Regions from separate parts of the Planococcus sp. TJ-201 genome, predicted to be linked through region 2. Evidence: riboswitches for the same ligand, from Rfam matches in the RefSeq annotation. Region 2 holds a riboswitch; each other region holds the start of a gene.
What was found. Region 2 has a riboswitch for thiamine pyrophosphate ahead of tenA (thiaminase II). Riboswitches for the same ligand answer to the same signal wherever they lie in the genome.
Positions count from the first base shown of each region.

Region 1: linked by a shared signal. The riboswitch ahead of thiT (energy-coupled thiamine transporter ThiT) and the one ahead of tenA (thiaminase II) in region 2 are both predicted to bind thiamine pyrophosphate.
Region 3: linked by a shared signal. The riboswitch ahead of AC4EG4_RS00520 (YkoF family thiamine/hydroxymethylpyrimidine-binding protein) and the one ahead of tenA (thiaminase II) in region 2 are both predicted to bind thiamine pyrophosphate.

Region 1 is NZ_JBZDOG010000009.1:41,492-49,431, forward strand. Features, by position in the region: gene AC4EG4_RS17190 (SGNH/GDSL hydrolase family protein) at 1-686, shown strand, start outside; gene AC4EG4_RS17195 (hypothetical protein) at 895-1,041, opposite strand; gene AC4EG4_RS17200 (M20 family metallopeptidase) at 1,107-2,180, opposite strand; TPP riboswitch at 2,327-2,425, shown strand; gene thiT (energy-coupled thiamine transporter ThiT) at 2,523-3,098, shown strand; gene map (type I methionyl aminopeptidase) at 3,232-3,984, shown strand; gene AC4EG4_RS17215 (TspO-related membrane protein) at 4,086-4,820, opposite strand; gene AC4EG4_RS17220 (M3 family oligoendopeptidase) at 5,015-6,814, shown strand; gene AC4EG4_RS17225 (GNAT family N-acetyltransferase) at 6,816-7,364, shown strand; gene AC4EG4_RS17230 (DinB family protein) at 7,452-7,934, shown strand.
Region 2 is NZ_JBZDOG010000003.1:368,842-376,781, reverse strand. Features, by position in the region: gene thiE (thiamine phosphate synthase) at 1-48, opposite strand, end outside; gene thiD (bifunctional hydroxymethylpyrimidine kinase/phosphomethylpyrimidine kinase) at 68-913, opposite strand; gene thiM (hydroxyethylthiazole kinase) at 910-1,695, opposite strand; gene tenA (thiaminase II) at 1,697-2,380, opposite strand; TPP riboswitch at 2,466-2,569, opposite strand; gene AC4EG4_RS10180 (ABC transporter ATP-binding protein) at 2,591-3,715, opposite strand; gene rlmN (dual-specificity RNA methyltransferase RlmN) at 3,853-4,926, opposite strand; gene AC4EG4_RS10170 (VOC family protein) at 5,083-5,553, shown strand; gene scpC (succinyl-CoA:acetate CoA-transferase ScpC) at 5,747-7,261, opposite strand; gene AC4EG4_RS10160 (LytTR family DNA-binding domain-containing protein) at 7,858-7,940, opposite strand, start outside.
Region 3 is NZ_JBZDOG010000001.1:92,758-100,697, reverse strand. Features, by position in the region: gene AC4EG4_RS00550 (sporulation protein) at 1-416, shown strand, start outside; gene AC4EG4_RS00545 (hypothetical protein) at 937-1,299, shown strand; gene AC4EG4_RS00540 (hypothetical protein) at 1,463-1,927, opposite strand; gene AC4EG4_RS00535 (energy-coupling factor transporter transmembrane component T family protein) at 2,125-2,859, opposite strand; gene AC4EG4_RS00530 (ABC transporter ATP-binding protein) at 2,861-4,291, opposite strand; gene AC4EG4_RS00525 (ECF transporter S component) at 4,284-4,865, opposite strand; gene AC4EG4_RS00520 (YkoF family thiamine/hydroxymethylpyrimidine-binding protein) at 4,867-5,457, opposite strand; TPP riboswitch at 5,548-5,653, opposite strand; gene AC4EG4_RS00515 (vWA domain-containing protein) at 5,914-6,624, shown strand; gene AC4EG4_RS00510 (MFS transporter) at 6,676-7,875, opposite strand.

The sequences.
Region 1 (7,940 bases), on a different contig from region 2:
CAGGATTCACCACATCAGATGTATTAGACAGCATCCTAAGTGAGGAAGCGGAAGAAGTGTTGTCTTCAGCCAATCTTATTACTGTTTCGGCCGGGGCAAACGATCTTTTGCGCCTTGTCCAGGGAGACGCGGCACAGGGGTCTTTGACTTTCCAACAAGTTCAAGTGGATTTTGCGCTTAACGAGGCAAGACAAAATATGGACTTGATTTTGGCAGAACTCACGGAAAAATCCCCTGAAGCAACGGTTTACGTGATGGGGTATTACTTTGCTTACCCGCACGTTCGTGACAGCCAAAAGAACGGAACTGCCAAACAGCTTGACCGGCTCAATGAAATTCTTCAGCGATCGGCTGAAAAGGCAGGGGCTGTTTTTGTATCAGTAGACCAATCATTTGGTTCAAATGCAGTGGATAAAGTTCCGAATCCAGCGGATGTTCATCCGAATGCAGCGGGTTATCAGGCCATGGCGAATGCGTTTTTCAGTGAATACCAGGAAGCTTGGACGGTGGAAGATTTTGAAATGCCGCCGCCGAACCCATTGTCTTTCGAGCAAATTATGGAAGCACAGGATCAGGAAGAGCCAGAAAATGCTGAGGATAACGAAGCTGACGAAACAGCACAGCGGCCTTCTGACGATAGCCCAACCGGTTATTTTGCACTGCGCGAAGCAATGCCTTATATCTAGAAAAGCGGAAGCGCCCGTGCAGCTCTGCTGGGCATAAGACAGACCGGCAGTGTGGCGCTCTTTGCCCCACAGCTGGGTTGGCTTATGACCCAAAGAGCTGGGCGCTGAAGTCTGGACAAAGAAAAGCGGAAGCGCCCGTGAATTTTAAGCTGATTTCTTAATCCAAAAAAAAAAGTTCCGGCATGTGTATGCCGGAACTTTTTTTATTTTAGCGTTTTCTGCCACGCGTATCAGGCTGTTGAGGAGCTGATTGTCCAGCTTTGCCTTGTTTTCTTTTATTTAAAACTTTACGAATGATCGGGTACGCGATCGGTCCGTATTTTATCGCTGATTTCAATAGTCTGCCAATTGCCATTTAAATCTCTCCATTCATGGGGTTAATACTTATCATTTTCCCGAATTCTTCGGATTGCAAACCTTTTATGCAGATTGCGCATGTGCCAACAAGATATCTTTATAAGAATGGACACTTGAAATCAACACATATTCAGCGTTGCCATGCCAATCATCGCCGCTCGGGCCAAATTCAATAGCACCTTCGCCGCCGGTTACTGCCGCATAGTAGCGGGTGTCTGCTGCGCCGTGCTGGCCGAATAAAACGGGTTCTTGTTGAGTTGTGTCCAAAATCGCTTTTTGCAAACTTTGAATATATAAATTTTCTTTTGTCGTAGTAAGTGCAGGTGTAGAGCCTGAAGCTTTATATTCCATATCGACATCTAATGTATCAGCCAGTTCTACCAGTTGACGGATTATTTCATCTTTGTCCTGTCCTGGCATAAAGCGGATATCGTAGGACATTTCGCAAATTTCAGGAACAACGTTATAGCGGTCGCCTGCTTTAATGATTGGCAGGTTGACGGAAGGGTGCTCGTAATATTCGGTTGATTCTTTTCGGAATGGCAGATCCGTGATCGCCATATGGAACTTCATCGCCGATTCAATGGCATTGATGCCTTCCCATGGACGGCTACCGTGGGCAGGTTTGCCTTTGAACGTCATATCCATCCGCAAAATACCTTTGGACTGCAGGCCAACTTTCAGTCCAGTCGGTTCTCCGCAAATAACAAAGTTGCCATGGTATCCTTGTTCAACCAGCCACTTCGACGTGTTGCGGCCGCCAATTTCTTCATCGGTTACGATATGCAGTTGAACGATACGGTTAAGGCTGCTGCTGTCGAGTTCAATAAACGCCTGCATCATTGCGGCAACCCCGGCTTTCATATCTGCAGACCCTCGTCCGTAAAGACGGTCTTGTTCTTCGACTGGAGAAAATTGTTCTTTATGGCCTGGAACAACGTCTACGTGGCCGTTCCAAATTAAAGTTTCTTCGCCTTGGCCTTTAGTTGCGGTCAACATCAAATAGCCTTCGTTGTCATGGACAGTGACCGTTTCGCCTTTTTCCTTCAGCCAATCTGCACAAAAAAGAAGAGCCTCGTTTGCTCCTTCTTTTGTATCACTTTGAATTTTGATTAGGTCTTTTAATAGTTCAATCATTTTTTGGCAAGCCCGAAATCTCGGCTGCCTCCACCACCTTTCAATTAGCTTTTCTATTCATTTCTTTACCCTATCAGACTATCTTAAAACAGCCTTGCATTAAAGAGGAGGCTTGTGTACAATACAGGTGAAAGTCAAATAGTTGTATACACCACAAGGGGAGCTTTTGCTGAGAGTGAACAAATTGTTCTTACCCTTTGAACCTGTAAGTTAACACTTGCGCAGGGATGTGGATGGAAACCGGCCCTTACAACGGCGCCAGGCTCTGTCCTGGCGTCGTTTTTAATATGGTTTTATTCACGGCCCTTCTGGTGATGTGCATCACACATTAAGGAGGAAGTCATGAGAAATAAAAAAGTTTTGTTAATGATGGAAATCGCCATTTTCGCAGCTCTTGGGTTTGTTCTGGATTTTATTTCGTTCCGGATGCCACAAGGCGGATCTGTCAGTCTGGTGATGATTCCAATCGTATTGATCGCTTTTAGAAGAGGAGTCGGTGCCGGTGTGCTGACGGGATTCCTTGTGGGTCTGCTGCAAATTGTTTCCGGTTTTATCTCGGTCACACCATTGTCGTTTGGATTCGTCGTCATGCAAGTGTTGTTGGACTATCTTTTGGCATATGGAGTGGTAGGTCTGGCAGGCGTCATGCGCACAAAATACTTGCAGCATGCACAAACCAAACAAACTGGAAAGATGCTTACGGTAATTGTATTGGGTGTATTGATTGCTTCGGCGCTTCGTTATCTTGTTCACGTGGTGACGGGGATCTTGTTCTTCAGCATGTTTGCTGAAGGCAATGTGGTCATCTACTCGGTCATCTACAATGCAACTTATATGATACCGGTATTTTTGCTGGCGGCTTTTGTCTGTGCTGCGCTTTTTGCGGCAGCCCCAAAGCTGGTGGATGCAGAAGCCTAAAAATGGGAAGGCTGTCCTTGGACAGCCTTCTTTTCTATGCCAATGCAAGGGATAAAATGGACCGAACCAGGAGCCTGTGATTTAATTTTGTGGTATAATTCTTGAATAGAAAAGCTTGAAAGAAGGGTCATTGATGATAGCAACTAATGAAAAAGATATTGAAATGTTAAAAAAAGCTGGCCAAATGGTAGCTGAAATTCGGGAAACGATGAAGGCTGCAACCAAAGCCGGTGTCACTACCAAGGAAATTGATGAATTAGGCGGTAAACTTTTTGAGGAGCTTGGCGGTGTTTCCGGTCCGAAATCGGAATATGATTTCCCAGGATTTACGTGCATCAGCGTTAACGAAGAAGTAGCTCATGGCATTCCGGGCGACCGCGTAATCCAGGATGGGGATATTGTGAATATCGATGTTTCCGGCTCATACGAAGGTTTTTTCTCTGACACTGGCATTTCGTTTGTTGTTGGGGAAGGGCATGCGGACAAAGAAAAAATTTGTGAGGCGGCTGCTTCGGCTTTTGATCGTGCGATGACAAAAGTAAAAGCTGGTGCAAAGCTTAACCAAATCGGCAAAGCAGTTGAACGCGAAGCAAAAGAACAAGGATTGTTCGTCATCAAGAATCTGACCGGCCATGGCATCGGCAAATCGTTGCACGAAGCTCCTCAGCACATTTTAAATTATTACGATGCATGGGAGACGACCATCCTGAAAGAAGGCATGGTGCTGGCAGTAGAGCCATTTATCTCGCAGAAAGCCGAGCACATTGTAGAATCTGGCGATGGCTGGACATTTATTACGCCGGACCAATCTTTGGTGGCGCAGATTGAGCACACGGTTCTTGTCACAAAAGGCGAACCCATTTTGCTTACCAAGCTGGATAAATAACAAATTAAATAGAGAAACAAAAAGATCCGGTCCATAAACCGGATCTTTTTTTCTGCAAAAAAACTGCGGACCTACTCGTTTGTATCGAGTAGTCCGCAGTTTTATTGAACTGCTGGAGCCGTTCTTTTTTTGATGAGCAAAATACCGGTTAAGATAACACCGCTCAGGAAAAGAGAGGCTGTTGTTACCAGCATTTCACCTGTACCATGCTTGACGGCGATTCCGATAAATGCCCAGATGAAGACCGCGGCAAACGGAATATCGAAATGGTGGAAGCGAATATGCAAAGCGAGTGCAGTCGCCACTGTCAGCATGATTACTGTCCAGAGCTGATCACTGAGTCCCCATCCGCTCCAATTGTAATAAGTCAGAACAAAGCTGATATTGGCAATGGTTGCAACACTGATCCAACCCATATTAACTGAAATTGGAAGCCGTTCAGTAAAAGTTCGTTCCGAATTTCCATATTGCAGGTAAAGGGCGATCAACGCTACCAGGTATCCGAGCATTGCAATGATTGACCAAGCAAAAAACTCGTAATGCCACAACAGCAGCCAGCCGATATTAAAGATGCAGCTTAAGATGAAAAACAAAGCGATCTTGGATGAAGGAATCTCTCCCTTTTTAAAACGCACCCAGAAAGCAATGATCCAAACAGCCAGCAATAGATAAATGATAGACCAAATCGAAAATACATAGCCAGCTGGAGTAAATAGGACGAGAAGCCGATTAGAAATTTCGCCTGTGGTTTGGTTATTCAATGGCAAGGTGTTTGCTAAAGTATTCATGACAACTACGGATATAAAAGCGATTGTCATAAGCAAAATACGAATCATGCGGAATCCCTCCTTCATTTCAGTATAACGGTAGCCGTTTCAATCAACAAATATCCTTTTCCAAAAAAATTCCTAGAAATGGCGATAAGGTGAAGTGTTTTCTCGAGAAGTGGAATAATGTTCCGATTCCGGAAAGAAAAATGATATACTAAAGGAGCATTTTTAGAAAATTTAGTTTACCAGGGGGCAATATCATGACAGTTAAATATCCGGAAGTATGGGACTTGGATACGCTATTTCCAGGAGGCAGTGAATCACAGGAATTACGGCTGCATATGGACGAAGCAGTAACAAAAATTTCTGCATTCGAACAGTTGGTCCACCAATTTGAAGTGCCGACTGAAAAAGAAGATGCTCAAAAAGTAGCCGATTTACTTGAACACATGAACAGTGTGATGCGGCATCTGAGCCAATCCGGTGCATTTATCGGCTGTCTGATGGCTCAGAATACACAAGATAAAAAAGCAGGCGTTTTGGAAAGTGAAGCTTCTTCTCTGTCAGCGCGCTTTCAAAATTCATTCCAAAAAATTCAACAAGATTTGTCGAAAACAGAAGAAGGGGGATGGACAGAGCTGCTCAAAGAAGAATCGTTGCGGGAGTTCACTTTTATTTTGAACGAATGGCGCGAAGAAGCGAAGATGCTGCTGTCTGAACAAGAAGAAAGCCTGATTACCGCTTTAGGCGTAGATGGCTACCATAGCTGGAGCCAGTTGTACGATATGCTGGTTGGAGAAATCCAAGTTACGGTTACTGTGGATGGTGAACCTAAATCGTTATCCGTTGGGCAGGCAAATAACTTAAGCTCACATAAAGACGCAGCAGTGCGAAAAGAATCTTACGAAAAACTGGAACAGGCTTGGACAGATAAAGAAGAGTTTTTCGCTAAGACTTTAAACTCCATCGCCGGATTCCGTTTGGAAACCTATAAAAAGCGTGGATGGGACAATCCTCTCCAGGAGCCGTTGCATATCAACCGCATGAAGCAGGAAACATTGGACGCTATGTGGGGAGCCATTAGCAACAACAAGCAGCCTTTCGTCAACTATCTAAACCAAAAAGGCAAACTGCTGGGCAAAGACGGACTGGATTGGTATGACGTGGACGCACCGGTAACAAAAAGCACCCAGCAGTTTTCTTATCAAGAAGGTGCAGAATTCATTCTTAAGCAGTTTGGGAAATTTGGACCTGAGCTGGAGCAATTCGCGCAGCAAGCATTTGAAAAAGGCTGGATTGAAGCCGAAGACCGTCCGAACAAGCGGCCAGGTGGATTTTGTACCGGCTTGCCACTGAGTGAAGAGTCACGTATTTTTATGACTTACAGTGGATCCATGTCCAATGTAGCGACCTTGGCGCATGAACTTGGCCATGCGTTCCATACTTATGCGCTTCGTCCTGTCCACTCTTTGAACCGGTCGTATGCAATGAATGTAGCTGAAACTGCATCGACATTCGCTGAAATGATCGTGGCAGATGCGGCAGTCAAAAATGCGCAGTCCAAGGAAGAAAAAATTGCGTTGCTGGAAGATAAAGTCCAGCGCAGTGTGGCGTTCTTTATGAACATCCATTCGCGTTTCCTTTTTGAAACCCGTTTCTATGAAGAACGCAAAAAAGGCGTTGTACCGGCATCCCGGTTAAATGAATTGATGGAGCAGGCACAGACAGAAGGATTTGCAGGCGGATTGGCATCGACGCATCCGCATTTCTGGGCATCTAAACTGCATTTTTATATTACGTACGTGCCGTTTTACAACTTCCCGTACACTTTCGGCTACTTGTTCTCTTTGAGTGTTTATGCGAAAGCATTGGAAGAAGGAAGCGGCTTTGAAGAAAAATACTTGGCATTGCTTCGTGATACAGCAGTGATGTCAGCAGAAGACTTGGCACAAAAGCATTTGGGCGAAGATATTACCCAGCAGGCTTTCTGGGAAAAAGGAATCGCTCTATGTGTCCAGGATGCCGAGGAATTCATTTCGCTGACATCTGCTGAGGCCTAGTATGAATTTGCTTTTCGAAGGGCAGACTTGTTACCTGCGCAGTTTAACGGTAGACGATGCAGAAGAGATGGTTCAATTGCTGCTGCGCAACCGGGATTATTGGTCTGTATATGAACCGCGTCATCGGGACAGTTATTTTTCAGCAGCCGTTCAGCGGGAAAAAATTCGGGAATCAATCTATCAGGCAAGAGAAAACCGGGAATACAGCGTAGGAATTTTTGAGCATGAGACAAAAAAACTGATCGGTCATATTTCTGTCTACAGTGTGAAGCGTATGCCTTTTTTAAGTGCCTTGGTCGGCTACTCAATCGATGAAGCTTATATCGGCAAGGGCATTGCTACGGAGGCGGTCAAGCTGATGACTGTTTTTGGGTTCGAAGAACTTCGTCTCCACCGTATTGAGGCCTATGTGTCTCCGGATAATGAGGGATCAATTCGGGTATTGGAAAAAACCGGATTTCGTCGGGAAGGCTTGCTAAAGGAGTTTCTCTATATCAATGGCGAATGGAAAGACCATTATTACTACGCTATGATTGAGCAGGAATTTTGAAAGGGCAAGGCCACCTACAAAAAATGGTGGAAAGAAATGCAACGCTGGTTTGAATCGTAAGTAAAAGCGGAGGAAGGTGCGTAAAGGATGAATACAGAAAAACTGTTTTCTTATCACAAATGGGCGACACTGGCTTGCTTGGAACACGTTCAAAAAACCGGTGAGGAGTTTTATCAGAAAGAGGGAGCCAACTCTTTTTCTTCCATTCATGCAACCATTGCGCATGTGATCGGTGTGGAAAAACTGTGGCTGCTGCGAATGTCTGGTATAGCCAAACCGGCATTCGAGCATTTCGAAGTAGGAACAACCCAACAAGCGATTGATGCTTTTGAGCTGCTGCATGCGGAAATGGAGTTGTTTTTCGCTTCGCTGTCCGAAGAGCAGTGGCAGGAAACACTTGAGTATCAAAATATGCGTGGAGATGATTTTTCTTCAACGCGTGAAGAAATGCTGTTTACGGTTGTGAATCATGCCAGTTACCATAGAGGACAGATTACCTCGTTTCTTCGGCAATTTGGCAAAGAGGGAACAGCCCTCGATTATATCTATTATCAAAAACAAAACCGCTGAGAGTTT
Region 2 (7,940 bases):
CTCCAATACTTTAAGAGGATTTCGTATTCCCGAATTCTTTGATCCCATTATAAAATAAATTGCTGCTTTATCGGAAAACTTCAATGCTTTCCACTCCTTCGTGGCTTGCTATCGCTGCTTTATATGCAGCGTGATTAGTTGGTCCGTGGCCAGCTCCAATATTTAGTGGCACCCTAAGCGCTGCTTGGATAAATTGTTTTGCAGTGAAAATTGCTTCCGGCAGTTCTTGGCCTTTAGCGAGTTCCGCGGTCAAAGCTGCGGCAAATGTACAGCCAGTACCATGCGTCTGCACCGTTGCAATGCGGGTAGAACGATACAGCACCGATTCCCCATTGGCATGCAGGAAATAATCTTCTGCGTACTTTGGATCCCTACCGTGTCCACCTTTAATAACAACTGCCTCTGCACCCATGGACAAAATCTGCTGTGCTGCCAGGTGCCTGCTGGCAGGGTCTGTAATGGAGATCCCTGTCAGTGCCTGCGCCTCTGGAATGTTTGGGGTAACCAGAAACGCCAACGGCAATAGATGAACTTTAAGTGCTTCCACCGCCTCCTGCTGCAATAAACTGGCACCTCCCTTGGCAATCATGACCGGATCTACAACTAGCTTATGCCAACTAAACTGCCGGATGGCAGCAGCCGTTTCTTTTATAATTCCAGGATCAAACAACATGCCTGTTTTTAACGCCGCAATTTCAAAATCGCTGCCCACTGCTTTTAGCTGTTCGCGCACCGCTTCCTTGGACATCGGATAAATAGCAGCGACACCTGTTGTATTTTGTGCGGTCACTGCCGTGATGACAGAAGTTCCATAAACACCCAGCTCTTGAAAGGTTTTCAGATCAGCCTGGATCCCCGCACCCCCACCTGAATCAGATCCAGCAATCGTCAAAGTTTGCGGAATCTTAGTCATAGCCTTCCCTCCTGCAAATAGATTTGTTCTTTTACTTTATCGTCGGTCAAGGTGGCCAGCTGATTGATAAAAGCCAGCTGAAAATCACCTGGAAGTGCCGCAAGTTTAGCAGCCCGTTCACCGGCAATTGCATAAAACTGCAGCATGCGGCTAACTGTTTTCAAAGGATCTTCAGATTCAACGGCCATTCCTGCAGCAACCACACTGCTCAATAAGCAACCCGTTCCTGTGATGGAAGCCATGATCGGGTCGCCGAAAGGGATTTCTTCTGTTGATTTTCCATCAGTAACAACATCCGTCTTTCCTGTAACTGCGACCAGCAAGCCCAGTTTTTTTGCAGTCGAGATGGCCAGTTCTCTGACGTCTAGAAGCCCCTCTCCGGCATCTACTCCTTTGGACTGCCACTGTTCACCTGCTATAGCTGCAAGCTCTCCTGCATTGCAGCGAAGGACGCTGACGTCAACTGCATCCAAAATTTTGCGGACAGTCTCTTTCCGAAAGAGGCTCGCTCCTGCCCCCACTGGATCCAGCACTACTGGAATTCCAAGCCGATTAGCAGTCGCCCCAGCAATCAACATGCTTTTCAGCGACTCTGCATGCAGCGTTCCGATGTTCAATGACAAGGCTTGCGACAAAGCAGCGAGCTCTGCGGCTTCTTCCGGTGCCTCTCCCATGATCGGCGAAGCACCAATGGCCAGTAAGCCGTTCGCTTGAAAATTGGATACCACATGATTGGTGATACAGTGGATAATCGGGGTTTTTCTTTTGATCTGATGAATCATTTTATACACCTGCCTTTTCACTAGCATCTATAGACCAGCATTCTTTTCGCCATGCCTGGTCCCAAAAGTTCCACTCGTAATAACTGCTCTTGTGGAAATGGCTTTTCAACTCTTTTCGGCGTTCTTCCGGCAGTCCTTCCGCCAATTGATCCATGCGGGCAATCTGTTCATTGACAAGCGCCCCAAATTCCTCGGAGCCATATGTTTCAATCCACCGGTCATAAATCGGATGATCTGGCTTGGCGTTCTTCAGGCGTTCCCCAATCTCGTAGTAAAGCCAATAGCAGGGCAAAATAGCGGCCAGCACATCGGCCAAGTCACCAGCCGACGCACGGTACATATGCGATACGTAAGCATAAGCAGACGGCGAAGGCTCAAAGGCAGTCCAGTCTGCTTCTGTGACTTCAAGCAGCTCCATGAATGATTCGTGGAGCGCCATTTCGGCACTGCACGTATGCGCAGAATGAACGGCAAAACGCTGGGTGGTTTCTAAATCTGTTGCTTTGGATGCTCCCAGGGCCTGCACTTTGGCAAAATGCGATAAATAATAAGCGTCCTGCATTACATAAAAACGAAAAACATCGATCGGCAATGTCCCATCTTCAATTCCTTTGACGAATGGATGATCAAAGCTTGCCTGCCACAGACTGTTGCATTCTTTTCTCGCTTCTTTACAAAATGTCATATTCCCATCTCCCTTTCTTTTTGGACAAAATAAAAACGCCGCTTCCCAGTAAAGGGAAGCGGCGTATGCAGTCGATAAAGGAAATAGCAGACGGTCGCCACTTCCCTCCGCTGGTATGATCCAGATCAGGTTCAAAGGGTCCGAGCTTATGCTCGTCTCAGCCGATATCCGGCTCCCCTAGTGGTGTTTTTATTTAAGTTTTCGAAATTACTATATCATAGTTTCTGATAATTCTATAGCTTTTATGCGATTTCCCGTTTCTTCATCAAAGAAATGGGCATGGGCCATATCAAATGCAAGCGTAGCGGTATCTCCGGGCTCAATGGTGGTCGCAGCTTCAACACGTGCAATAAATTCCTGCTCCGCGTATACCGCGTGCAGAATGGTTTCAGCCCCTGTCAATTCAGCAACCGTAATAACCGCTTCAAACTCACTTGCCGGAATACCTGACAAATCTTCATTGTTGACGTGAATATGCTCTGGACGGATTCCCAACGTCACCGACTTGCCTTCGTAGCCTTCACTCTTCAGCGTGGCCATTATCGGTGCCGGGATATCCAGTACTTTGTCGCCCATTATATAAGTACCTTGATCGATTTTTCCCTCAAAGAAGTTCATGGCAGGAGAGCCGATAAAACCACCCACAAAGCGGGTTTCCGGAAAATCATAGACTTCTTTTGGCGAACCGACCTGCTGAATCAACCCGTCTTTCATGATGACGATACGGGTAGCCATCGTCATGGCTTCTGTTTGGTCATGTGTCACATAAATAGTGGTTGTTTTCAGCCTTCTGTGCAACTTGACAATTTCCGCCCGCATTTGCACGCGCAGCTTGGCATCCAAGTTGGACAGCGGCTCATCCATCAGGAAAACATTTGCGTCCCGCACGATGGCACGTCCTAACGCGACACGCTGGCGCTGCCCTCCTGATAAGACTTTGGGTCTTCTATCCAGGTAATCTTCTAATCCGAGTATCGCTGCAGCCTCTTCGACAAGCCGCTTAATCTCGGATTTCTTCACTTTTCGCAGCTTCAAGCCAAAAGCGATATTTTCAAATACCGTCATATGCGGGTATAGGGCATAGTTCTGAAAAACCATTGCAATGTCCCGATTTTTCGGTTCAACCTCATTCATCAGCTTGTCATCTATGTACAATTCACCTTCTGTGATTTCCTCCAACCCAGCAATCATCCGGAGAGTGGTAGACTTCCCGCATCCAGAGGGCCCCACAAAAACAATAAATTCTTCATTTTGAATGTGGAGATTAAAATCCGATACAGCAAGAGCACCTTTATCATATCGTTTCCCCAGTTTTTCAATTCTGATCTCTGCCATTTCGCATTCTCCTTTTGTATCTTTGTTGTCTTAATTATAGACAATTATCTGTAAATTACAAACAACCCAAAAAGATCTAAAGGACGAAAAACAAAAAAGCGTTCCTGAAAACCTCAGGAACGCTTTTTTCCATTCTATTAAACGGTAGCCACTTTTTTCTCTTTTTTGATTTGCTTGCTTCGCAATTGGCCGCAAGCTGCGTCGATGTCGGCGCCTTGTTCGTGGCGAACGCCGCAATTGATGCCTTTTTTCTTCAAAGCGTCGTAGAAAGCCGTAATGGCTTCTGGAGTGCTTTGCTGATACTGATCGTGTTCATCAACTGAGTTGTAAGGGATCAAGTTGACGTATGATAGATGACGCTTGTCTTCCAGCAATTTCGCCAATTGATTTGCTTCTTCCACATGGTCGTTGACGTCGCGTAATAAAATGTATTCAAATGTGATGCGGCGGTTGGATTTTTCCAAATAGTAATCAATTGATGCCATCAGTTTCTCGATTGGGTACGCTTTGTTGATTTTCATGATGCGTGTACGCAATTCGTTGGTTGGGGCATGAATCGAAATAGCTAAATTCACTTGCAACCCTTCGTCCGCATAGTCATAAATTTTCGGTACAATACCACTTGTCGAAACCGTGATGTGGCGAGCTCCAATAGCTAAGCCTTTTTGCGAGTTGACGATGTTCAGGAAGCCCATCAAGTTCGTGTAGTTATCAAACGGTTCGCCAATACCCATTACTACGATATGGCTGACGCGCTCTTCTTTTTGCTGAGTATCAAAATGTGCTTGTACTTGCATGATTTGCTCAACAATTTCGCCCGCGTTTAAATCACGGCTCTTTTTCAAAAGTCCGCTGGCGCAAAAACTGCAGCCGATGTTACAGCCGACTTGTGTCGTGACACAAACTGAATTCCCGTATTTGAAACGCATCAATACTGTTTCAATCAAGTTGCCATCCTGCATTTGGAAAAGGAACTTGATTGTTCCGTCCGCTGATTCCTGTTTGACGGTTTCTTTCAATGTCCGGATGGCAAAGTTGTCTTCGAGCAACTGGATGCAGTCCTTCGAAAGATTGTTCATTTCTGCAAATTCCGTGACGCGTTTAATATACAACCAGTCCCATACCTGCTCGGCACGGTACTTTTTCTGGCCGTTCTCTAAAAACCATTCTTTTAACTGATCTATCGTTAACCCATAGATGGAATTTTTCATTTTAGTACCCTCATTTCAAATTTCACAATTGCTTATTATAATACTAAAAATAACGCTTGACAACAACTATTTTTGTTTAGACAGAAAAGTCTAACTTTACTTTTTGCTTAATTTGTTATTCTTGCGGGTAGAGAAAGGTAGAAAGGAGTGGTTGTTATGAGCGCTATCACCCATGTGGGGCTCGCCGTCCCGGACTTGGACAAAGCCATTGAATGGTATAAAAAAGTCCTCGGCTTCTACGTCTTAGCAGGTCCATTCAATTTTGATGCGGCAGATGATAATCCAGAAGCGATGACTTTAAATCTTCAAGGCGATGCACTGAAAAAAATGCGCAATGTTCATTTGATGTCTTCGAGTGGTGTCGGCATTGAACTTTTTGAATTTCAGGATCCTACATATCACGCTGAACACTATGCACCACATGCTGGATTCATGCATATTTGCCTGATTGTCGATGACTTGATCGATACAATCGAAAAAGCGGTTCAACACGGCGGCAAACAGCGAAGCAAGATATGGAACATCAATAAAGGAAAGCCTCATTACCTAGTTTATACCGAGGATCCTTTCGGCCATATCATTGAACTGTACACACGCAGCACCTCTGAGGTTTATGGAAATCGGTAATTGAAAAACCAGGCAGCCTGAAAAAGGCAGCCTGGTTTTTGACTTATATAGTATTTTCGCTTTTCTTGATTGTCCAGACTCCAGCGCCCAGCTCTTTGGGTCATAAGCCCACCCAGCTGTGCGGCTGAAAACATGCCACTTCGCTGGGCTGTCTTATGCCCGGCAGAGCTTACACAGGCGCTTCCGCTTTTCTTTAGACCAGTTGTTCTTTTTTCTGGAGCATTGTGCCGTTTTTAGCCAAGTCTGCATGCCATGAGAAAGCTTTTTCCAACACATGCGGTGTTTGGCCGCCGCGTGTTAAAGCTTCATCGTAGTATTCACGAAGTTGCGCGCGGTACGTTGGGTGAACACAGTTTGCCAGGATGACTTCTACGCGCTCACGCGGTGCCAGTCCACGAAGGTCTGCGTAGCCCTGCTCGGTTACGACTACATCTACGTCGTGTTCAGTGTGGTCAACATGGGAAACAAACGGGACTACACTCGAAATATTGCCGCCTTTAGCAATCGATTTCGTAACGAAAATTGCCAGACGTGCATTTCGTGCAAAATCACCGGAACCGCCGATGCCATTCATCATTTTTGTGCCGGATACATGCGTCGAGTTTACATTGCCGTACATATCGAATTCCAAAGCCGTATTGATTGAAATCAAGCCGAGTCGACGAATGATTTCAGGGTGATTGGAAATTTCCTGTGGGCGCATAATGATTTTGTTGCGGTAGTTTTCAAATTCACTGAAAACCTGCTTCATTTTTGGTTCGGATAAAGTGATTGAGCAGCAAGATGCAAAATTCACTTTTCCGGCATCAATCAAATCAAAGACAGAGTCTTGCAGCACTTCCGAGTACACTTCTAAATCTTTAAATTCTGAATCGACCATGCCGTGCAATACTGCATTCGCGACAGATCCAATGCCTGATTGCAACGGAGCCAATTTCTCGGTCAACCGCCCAGCACTAATTTCTGAACGTAAAAATTCAAGCAGGTGATCTGCCATGATTTTTGTTTCTTCATCCGGCGGTACGATATTCGAAGGTGAATCCAATTGTTCAGTAAATACAATCCCTCTGACTTTTTCCATGTCAATTGGAATTCCGATGGTGCCGATGCGCTGATCAACTGCCGTTAATGGAATCGGTGAACGTTCACCTTGTTTACCCGTGTCATAGATGTCATGCAGGCCTTCAAATAGTTCAGGCTGAGACAGATTGATTTCAACAATGATGTTTTTAGCATGTTTGGCAAAAATAGCTGAGTTTCCGACAGAAGTTGTTGGAATGATCATGCCATCTTCTGTGATAGACAAAGCTTCTACAATCGCAAAATCAATTTCTTCAGTGACGCCCGTACGAATCCATTCTGCCGTATGCGATAAGTGGTGATCCACAAACAGCATTTCGCCAGAGTTGATTTTATTTCGCATAGCCGGTTCAGCCTGAAATGGCAAACGTTTGTTGACGATTCCGGCTTCTGCAAATAACCGGTCGATATCTGACCCTAAAGAAGCGCCTGTAAACACATTTACTTTAAAACTTTCATTTTCCGCACGTTGCACCAATGCGAAAGGGACCGCTTTCACATCTCCGGCACGTGTAAATCCGCTAAGCCCAAGTGTCATGCCGTCCTCTATCCATGAAGCTGCTTCTTCTGGTGTCGTTACACGATTCTGCAACTGTTTCGCTTTAATGCGTTCAAGTTTCTTTTCCATCTTTATCACTCTCTTCCGAAGTTAGTTTGGCAGTTCACCTTTATTAATAAAGCGTTTTCATGAATGATTGCTCAATAGAAAATCACATTCTGCTTAAAAAGGGTGAGATTGCTCATCATCTATCATCTTTTAATTATTAGATAATTTTAACTTATTCTATTTCGGAATTGAGTTTTACAGAGCGGAAAAGCGTTTACATCCGCGAAGCAGAGAAAAGACCCTCTCAAGCAGCATTTTTTTGAAAAAAACACAAAAAAGCGCATCTTTCAGCGCTTGTTGCGACTTATCGCCGCTTGATTAATGCGTCTTATGCCCGGCAGAGCTACATGGCCGCTTTCGCTTTTCTTTGTTGTCTAGACTCCAGCGCCCAGATTCTAGGGTCGTAACCCACTCTGGCTGTGCGGCTGAAAACATGCCGCTTCGCCAGCGCGTCTTACGCCCGTCGAATCTACACGGGCGCTTTCGCTTTTCTTCATTGTCTAGACTTCAGCGGCCAGCTCTTTGGGTCATAAGCCAACCCAGCTCTGTGGCAAAAAACGCCACGCCGCTGGTCTGTCTTATGCCCGGCAGAGCTAGATGGCCGCTTTCGCTTTTCTTTAGAACCCTAAAAGTTTTCTAAAATAACTTGAATAGGATTGGCTGACAGGGATTCGTTCTCCGTTGTTCATGGCCAGTACGA
Region 3 (7,940 bases), on a different contig from region 2:
AGTTCAAAGATTTTTTATCATCTATCGGCATAGGCTCGTTAAAAGTGAACACCGTTGTGGAAAGGCCGCATTTAGAAGAAGGCGAAACGTTAAATGGTACCATTTATCTTGATGGCGGCGATGGCGAACAGACCATTGATTTTATCGAGTTAAATGTAGTTAAGCTTGTAGAAGATACAAGAGACGACAGCGATTTTGATTTTTATGAAACTGTTGTCGCGAAACAATCGATGGAATTTGCAGGTTCAGTCAAGTCAAAGGATACAGTCATGCAGCAATTTGAAATTGTACCAGATGAACGTTGGATTTTGGAAAGTACAAACGCAAAGTTAATTTTGCGGACAATTGTTCATGTGAAAAACGGAGTCAATGCAAATGATGAAGATGATATCACATACGGAACTTTAGAGAGCTGAAATTTCAGCTCTTTTTTTTATGTGTTTTAACAGGACGACGGCTGTCGAGTGGATGCTTTTCGACCCCACTTGTAACTTTCTTTTTTACTTTAACGTTGCGGGAAAGCTTTGTACACATGTACTGAGTTTACGTATATATCGAAAGATGATATTGATAATCATTCTCATTTATGTTAAAGTAAATGATAACAGCAATTAGCAATCACAAAGAACAAGGTGGACTTTTGTTTGATTGCTGGATTTCCCTAAAATAGCCAGCCATCAGCAGAGACAGGCCGTGACCCTGAATTTGTTGGAGGACAGGTTGCTGTTATCGAGTGTTAGTGTCATTTCGTTTTGCATTTGGAATGTCTCAAGAAAATACTAGAGACATTAGAAAATCCCATATGCAAATAAAGACGATCGGGGCTGCTGTTTGAAGATGCGCTGCTCAGTATCTTCAAACAGAAAGAAAACCCGAAATAGTTGGTTTATTTAGAGAAGAATACGTCGTACATCATCCAAATGGGAGCGGAAGCAGATGAATAAAACGATGATGATACTGGTATGTACTTTATTTTTATCAATTGGAGTTGAATTCCATCCGAACAATCTAAAAGTGGAGGGTCCTGACCTTTCGACCGGTCAAGTGCCTGTTGTCATCTGGTCAACGATTAAAATACCAGATTTGTTGCTGCAAGATTCTATTTATCCGATATTTCAACTTAGGGACATTGATGCAAAAGTAGCTGGAGTGTCCACTGTGGGAGCAAAAAATGAAGTCGTCAAAGCCGGCCTGGATGCAGAAGCAGGACGTGTGAATTGGAGAACAGCTATGATTGTATTTCTTGTGGCTATTTTTGTTTATTTGATCAATAAAAGCAAAAAACAAGATATTGAGTAAGGTCATACGGACATGTTGGAGCCGTGTAAGCATACATAGTTTAGGATTCATTCAGTTCAATTCAAAAACCAATGTCGAAGCAAGCCCTCAAAGGCGCAAGTTTCAACATTGGTTTATTTGTATGCCATAACTTACGTGAAAGGTTTTTGCTTTTTCAAAAGCTTTACTTTAAAGGAATGTTGTAAATCATTTTGGCACCCAATGCCTTTATTTCGATATGGGGAGACAACGATTTTAAGGAAGTTATTTTTTCCAATGCTTCTTTCTGTGCATCTTCGAAATTGGTATGGCCTTCAATCGTTGGAATTGGCTGGATTTCAAATGGAGAAGCAGGAGAGTGTCTAATAAATAATAATATTATGTAATCCAAATGAATGGATGTCTCCATAAAAACGTCAGGTTCGATCAATAATTCATTGTCAGGAAAATAGCTGATTTTATCTTCACCAATTATGGCAATTCTTTTTAAAATCCATAAATACGGTTCTCCATTAGAAGCGATAGATGAGACTCTGGATAAAATAGTTTCCAGATGCTGTTCGAACAAGGAGAGTGACTGAGGGTGATTTGGTGCGAAGACAAAGTAAATACGATTGTCTTGTTCGTCAAGCAGCTGAAATTGATTCACAGCAATTCCTCCCATCCAATAGGATCATGTAACTGCTTTCATTATAAGCGATTAAAAGATTCTAAACAAATCTTGTATTTTACTTACTATGTAAATTACTACATAAGGAATATTTTCAAATTTCAATACAAGTAATAAACAAAAAAAGAGAAAAACCCTCAAATTAGGATTTTTCCCTTAAGTTTACCGCCAAACCCTTAATTCAACCAAATTCCTATAAGGCAACTGGAGGAGAGAATGAGTAGAAAAACACCGGTCATGAGAAAATCAATGCGACCGATTTGAACCTGGTGGTAGAAAGCGATTCTTGGTTCGCCTGTAAAGCCGCGCGCTTCCATAGCAAATGCAGACCGCTCGGCTTTGCGTACAGCTCCCGCAAGCATCGGTAATAAGATATGGCGCATGGCTATTAATCGCTGCCAGCTGTATTTTTCAATTTTAGCTCCGCGAAGTCTCTGAGCCTGCTGGATTTGAAAAAATTCCTCTTTCATAATGGGCAGGAACTGATAGCCGACCATAACCCCGTATGCAAGCTTAGGTGACAGTTTGAGCTGTTGCATCAGGCTTAAAATAAACTTAACGGGATCAGTGGTGAAGGCAAAGAGGAGAGACAAGGTAGAAAATGCCATAACGCGAAATGCTAACGACAAAGCCTGTGACCATCGCTCTTCGGTTATATCAATTCCGGCAAATGACCAAATGACGATCCCATCGTTTGACTCACCAAAGACGAGCGTTGTCCATAGGTAACCGATTGCTCCTATGGTAAATGGCAGCATGAACAATAGCCAAAGCTTCCATTTTGTACGGCTCATCGTTAGTTGGAGCAAAATGAGGCCTATCCAAAACAAAAATGGAGTCCATGGATTGAAGAAAAACGCGATAACCAGCATGGATAAAGTGACTACAATAAATTTGATGGATGGATTCATGTTATGCAAAAGATCTCGCAGCAGGTCCCACTCCTTTCGGAGGCAACAAATGGTGCATCAGCAACAGCTCGTCGTTGCACCAAACTTCATTTGCCGGAAATTTCCCAGTCATTTGGCCGTCTTTAACCAGCAGCACCGAGTCAGCTAAACTTGCTGCAAATTCCATATCATGCGTGACGATTAAAAAACTTGTGCCTTCTTTCGAACCTTGATCAATCAACTCAAAAAGCTCAAGCAAAGCAGCCGTATCCTGGCCGGAAGTCGGTTCGTCCATCAGCAGCATTGGCCGTTTGTCGGCAAGCATAGCGGCAATTGCCACACGCCGTTTTTGCCCGTGGCTGACAGCGAATGGATTCGCGTCTTTAATTTCTTCAAGGCCGAGGCGCAACATTAAGAGGTCTAAGTCAGTCTGACTAGTGGCCCCTGAAAAAGCGACTTCTTGCTGAATACTTGGCGTCATGAACAAGTATTCTGGGGATTGTGGCACATAACCAATTCCATCTGATTCGACCGTTCCTGCCGATTTTTTGTAGATTCCGCACAAGGCTTTTATAAGCGTTGATTTGCCGCTGCCGTTTGGACCAGCAACTACAACCACTTCACCTCTGCTGACAGAAAACGTGAGCGGTTCGAGCAATTGCCTGTCTTTCATGGTGACTGACAGCCCGTCGGCGCGCAAAGCAATCGCTGGTTGTTTAACAGAATGACGTATTGGAAATGACACTGGCTGGCTGGAGCTGAACTTTTGATCGCTCACTATGCGGCCATCACAGCTTAATTGAATTTCACGCTCAAAAAAAGAACCCCAACTGTCCAAACGGTGTTCGACTGCGATAATGGTCAGGTTGGATGCTTGCTGCAATTTCGCCAGCCACTGGACAAATTGCTTTGCGGTATACGGATCCAGATGAGACAAAGGCTCATCCAGCAATAAGACTTCCGGTTCCATGATCAGTGCACATGCAGTCGCTACACGCTGTTTCATTCCACCGGACAAGGATTGAATAACGGCATTCCGCATATGTGCCAGTCCCGTAGTTTCCAAAACTGCTGTGATGCGCGGCTCCATTTGGGCAAATGACGTCTGCAAGTTTTCAAGGGTAAAGGCAAGTTCGTCCTCAACCGTTGGCATACAAAATTGTGAGTCAGGATCCTGAAAAACAGTGGCAACGCGATGATTGATTTCACCAGCAGTGTAACTGGCAGCCGATTTTCCGAACAACTCCATTTCGCCATCAACTAAGCCATCGCAATTGTCCGGATACAATCGATTCAGCAAATAAAGCAATGTACTTTTGCCGCAGCCGCTTGGACCGGTTAGAACGAGCCGTTCACCAGGGGAAACTGAAAATGAGAGAGCATTCAAAGTCTTTCTCTCGTTTTCAGGAAAGCGAAAAGACAGCTTTTCCAAAGTGAAAACTTTTTCAGGCATTCACATCACCTTTTTTCGCACGTGCAATGGCGTACCCGCGAAGCGAACCAGTAGCAAGCAGTGCATCACCAATATACTTTCCGCCAATGCCTGCGATAATTGCACCGCTTAAAACACGAATCGTGAACATTAATGCAACAAACGATGGATCGAGCGCTGCGTAGCCTGAGACAAAATAGCCGTAAATAAAGCTGAAAACAGCTGATCCAATGCCGGCAAGCATCAGTATGAGAATATTGAAATGCTTGTAGCCGCTCAATGCGAACACTGCTTCAGCGCCAAGCCCTTGGATAACCCCTGACAAGATCAAACGGGGACCGACCGCATTGCCAATCAATACTTCAATTGTCGCCGCCATGGTTTCGGACAGGAAGGCAGCTCCGGGCTTACGAATGATGTACATGCAGATGATCGATACAATAAACCAAATGCCAAAAATCCATTCATAGGCGAGCGGACCAATCAATGCTGCCCAAATATTTGCAACGTGCAAAAACAGCAAGTACACGATGCCAAAAACCACTGCAAATAGCGACATCAACACGACTTCTTTTAATTTCCACGATTTCAACAAATCAAGCACCTCCATGAGAGGGGCTGTTGATGCTCATCGTTACGGTCATGACCAAATGGCGATGTTCTTCGGAGCGGGCATGTGTAAAAGATTCTTCGTAAAAGGCGAACACATCATGAATGTCTCCGTGAATGCCACTGGCATAATGCATGGAGTCATTGAAAACACCCTTTTGCTTGGCACGCTCAACTTCCCGATAAATAACGGTCATGTAATCCGGGTTGTTCATTGGGTATAAAGCAAACTGGGAAGACACGTATTGCTGAGTACTATCAGTGTTTAACAGCACATCGTCTTTTTCGAGATAGACGTCGCCTGATGAATCGCCTGGACAGCCGATTGAGAACGTACCAGACAGCGCCACATGTGCTCCAGTTTTCGCAGTATGCAGCGCCAGTGCCTTGGCAACATTGAAGACGTGGTTCTGCTTTCCGCGGATGACTGTCGACACATCATCGGTATGCATCCAGACATTTGAAGTGTCGGTCTCGTTTAACGCTCCTTTAATTACTTGAATAAAATCGCCGGTCATCGGATGTAGCGAAAAACGAAATCCGACAATTGGGCTAGTTCCGCATTGCAATGGTTCCATAACAATATTCCTCCTAAAAATTTGCACAAAAAAGACCGCATCCGTGAAGATGCAGCCATAATCTACAAATAATTACAAAAGGAATTATTTCAGAAATGCGCCGCACTTCCTCACGCAGGTATTATCCTGATCGAGTTATGAGGGATCGAAGCTTGCGCTTGCATCTCAGCCATAATGGGCACCCCTAGTGCAGAAAACGGTATGCGGTTTTTGTGTTCGGGTTGTTCCCGATGGGTTTAGTGTAGAGGAAGAGGTTGAAGATGTAAAGAAGAGATTGGAAAAAGTAAAGGTGGCAGTTTGAAAGGATGTTTGAAATCACTCCGGACGCTCTGGGTATGGCTTCTGCATAAGGAGGGAAGAACTAGTGTTTACAAATTTAAATATTTCCAATATTTCCTTTTTAAGTTTGGGGATCTTCGCTATACTAAAAACAAGATGATAAGAGGAGGCTATTCAATGAGTACGATTTCCCTTAAGAAAGAAACGGCAAGTATTGTATTGGAAAAAAAGAAGTTAACAGGGGTTGTGGCAAAGGTTGGCATTGTGCTAGATATTACAGGGTCGATGCGGAAGCTTTATCGTGATGGTGTGGTGCAAGAAGTGGTTGAACGTGTGCTTGCGGTAGCGAGCCAGTTTGATGATGACGGTGCACTTGATGTTTGGGTTTATGACCATGAGTTTTCCCGTTTGCCGGCGGCTACCGAAGCCACTTTTATGGGCTATGTGGAAAAGAATATTTTGTCCAACGACAGTGTCCACAAATTCGGTCGGAACGATGAACCGAAAGTGATGGAAGACGTTATTCAGAAGTATATTAAAGAAGAACCGAGTGAAGACCCAGTCTTTTTGGTTTTTATCAATGATGGCGGATGCAAGTCAGGCATCAAGAAATTCATCGTAGAATCCTCTGATAAGCCGATTTTCTGGCAGTTTATCGGTATCGGCGATTCCAACTTTGATGTGCTCAAAAAGCTTGATAAGATGAGCGGGCGCGTCGTCGACAACGCTAACTTTTTCCATGTTCCCGATATTAACGCAGTGACCGATGAAAAACTGTACAATCAAATGCTGAATGAGTTTCCCCAATGGCTGAAAGAGGCGAAAGAAAAAGGGATCTTCCAAAAAAAACGAAAATCGCCATTGGATTTTCTATTTAAAAACAGATAAAAGCTCTGATAGAATCAATCGATTCTATCAGAGCTTTATTTAGTAATGTAATTATTGTTCATAGCCGGTATTGAATGTCTGACTGTTTGTCTGTCCAGTAACGGGCTTTTTTGTCGGACGAGTCAAAGAAAATACAGCACAGCCAAGAGCAATCAGTACAATCGCAGCACCTACCCATGCCGTACTAGATACCGAGCCGGTTTGTGTCAAGGTGATGCCGCCGATGGCCGAACCAAGTGCGATGCCAACCTGTAGAGCGGAATTGTTAAAGCTTTGCTGGATGTCCGATGTGTCTGGGTCAGTTTCAATCAAGTAGCTTTGTTGAGGAGGAGCGAGGCTCCAGCTCAGTGCTGCCCAAATGACCATTACCGGCAGGAAGGCAACGAGAGAGAATGTCGTGAGCGGAAGCAGAAACAAAGCAACAGCAAACGTTGAAATGACAATGATGATGCTTTTTTTCGAGCCGATTGAATCGGACATGATTCCGCCGATGGCACCTCCACTAACTGCCGCAATCCCAAATACCAAGTAACAAACACTGATCCAGAATGAACTTAGCTGCAGGTTGCTTTCCAAAAACGGGGTGAAATAAGCATAGACCGTGTAATGGCCGGCAAGCATGAACATGGTGGCGAGGTGGGCTGTACCGATTTTTGCACTAGCTACCGCTTTCAGCTGCTGTTTTAACGGTACCGCTGTACCTCCAGCTATCGGCTGGATAAAGCGTGCTATCAGCGCCATGGAAACGAGGGACAAAGCAGCAATTCCAAGGAAAATGACGCGCCATCCGAAGGCATCGGAAATGAGAATGCCGAGCGGCACCCCGAGAACGAGTGAGGAACTGATCCCCATGAAAATAAGGCCGATCGCTTTCGCACGGTAAGGCGGTTCAACCATTTTGGCCGCAATGGTCAGAGACAAAACGACAATAAGTGCGGTGCTCGCTGCGGTAATGACGCGCGCTATCATCATCCAGGTAAAGTCCGGACTGAAGAACGTCATAATATTCCCAATGAAAAAGACCGCAAGCGAAATTAAATAGACTTTTTTCCGTTCAAACCTACTGGTTGCGACCAGCAAAAGGGGGCCTGCAATGGCATAAATTAAAGCAAATAAGGTAATCAGTTGGCCGGCTGAGCTCAGCGAAACGCCAAACTCTTCAGCAATTGTTGGCAGTATGCCGCCAACAATCAGTTCCACAAGTCCTACTGCGACGGTGGATAAGGCTAAAATGTAAACTTTCAAGTTCATGAGATTCTACGCTTCCTTTCAAAATGGAGATAATAAAAAATGGCCCAAAGATCCCCGTCAGAAAA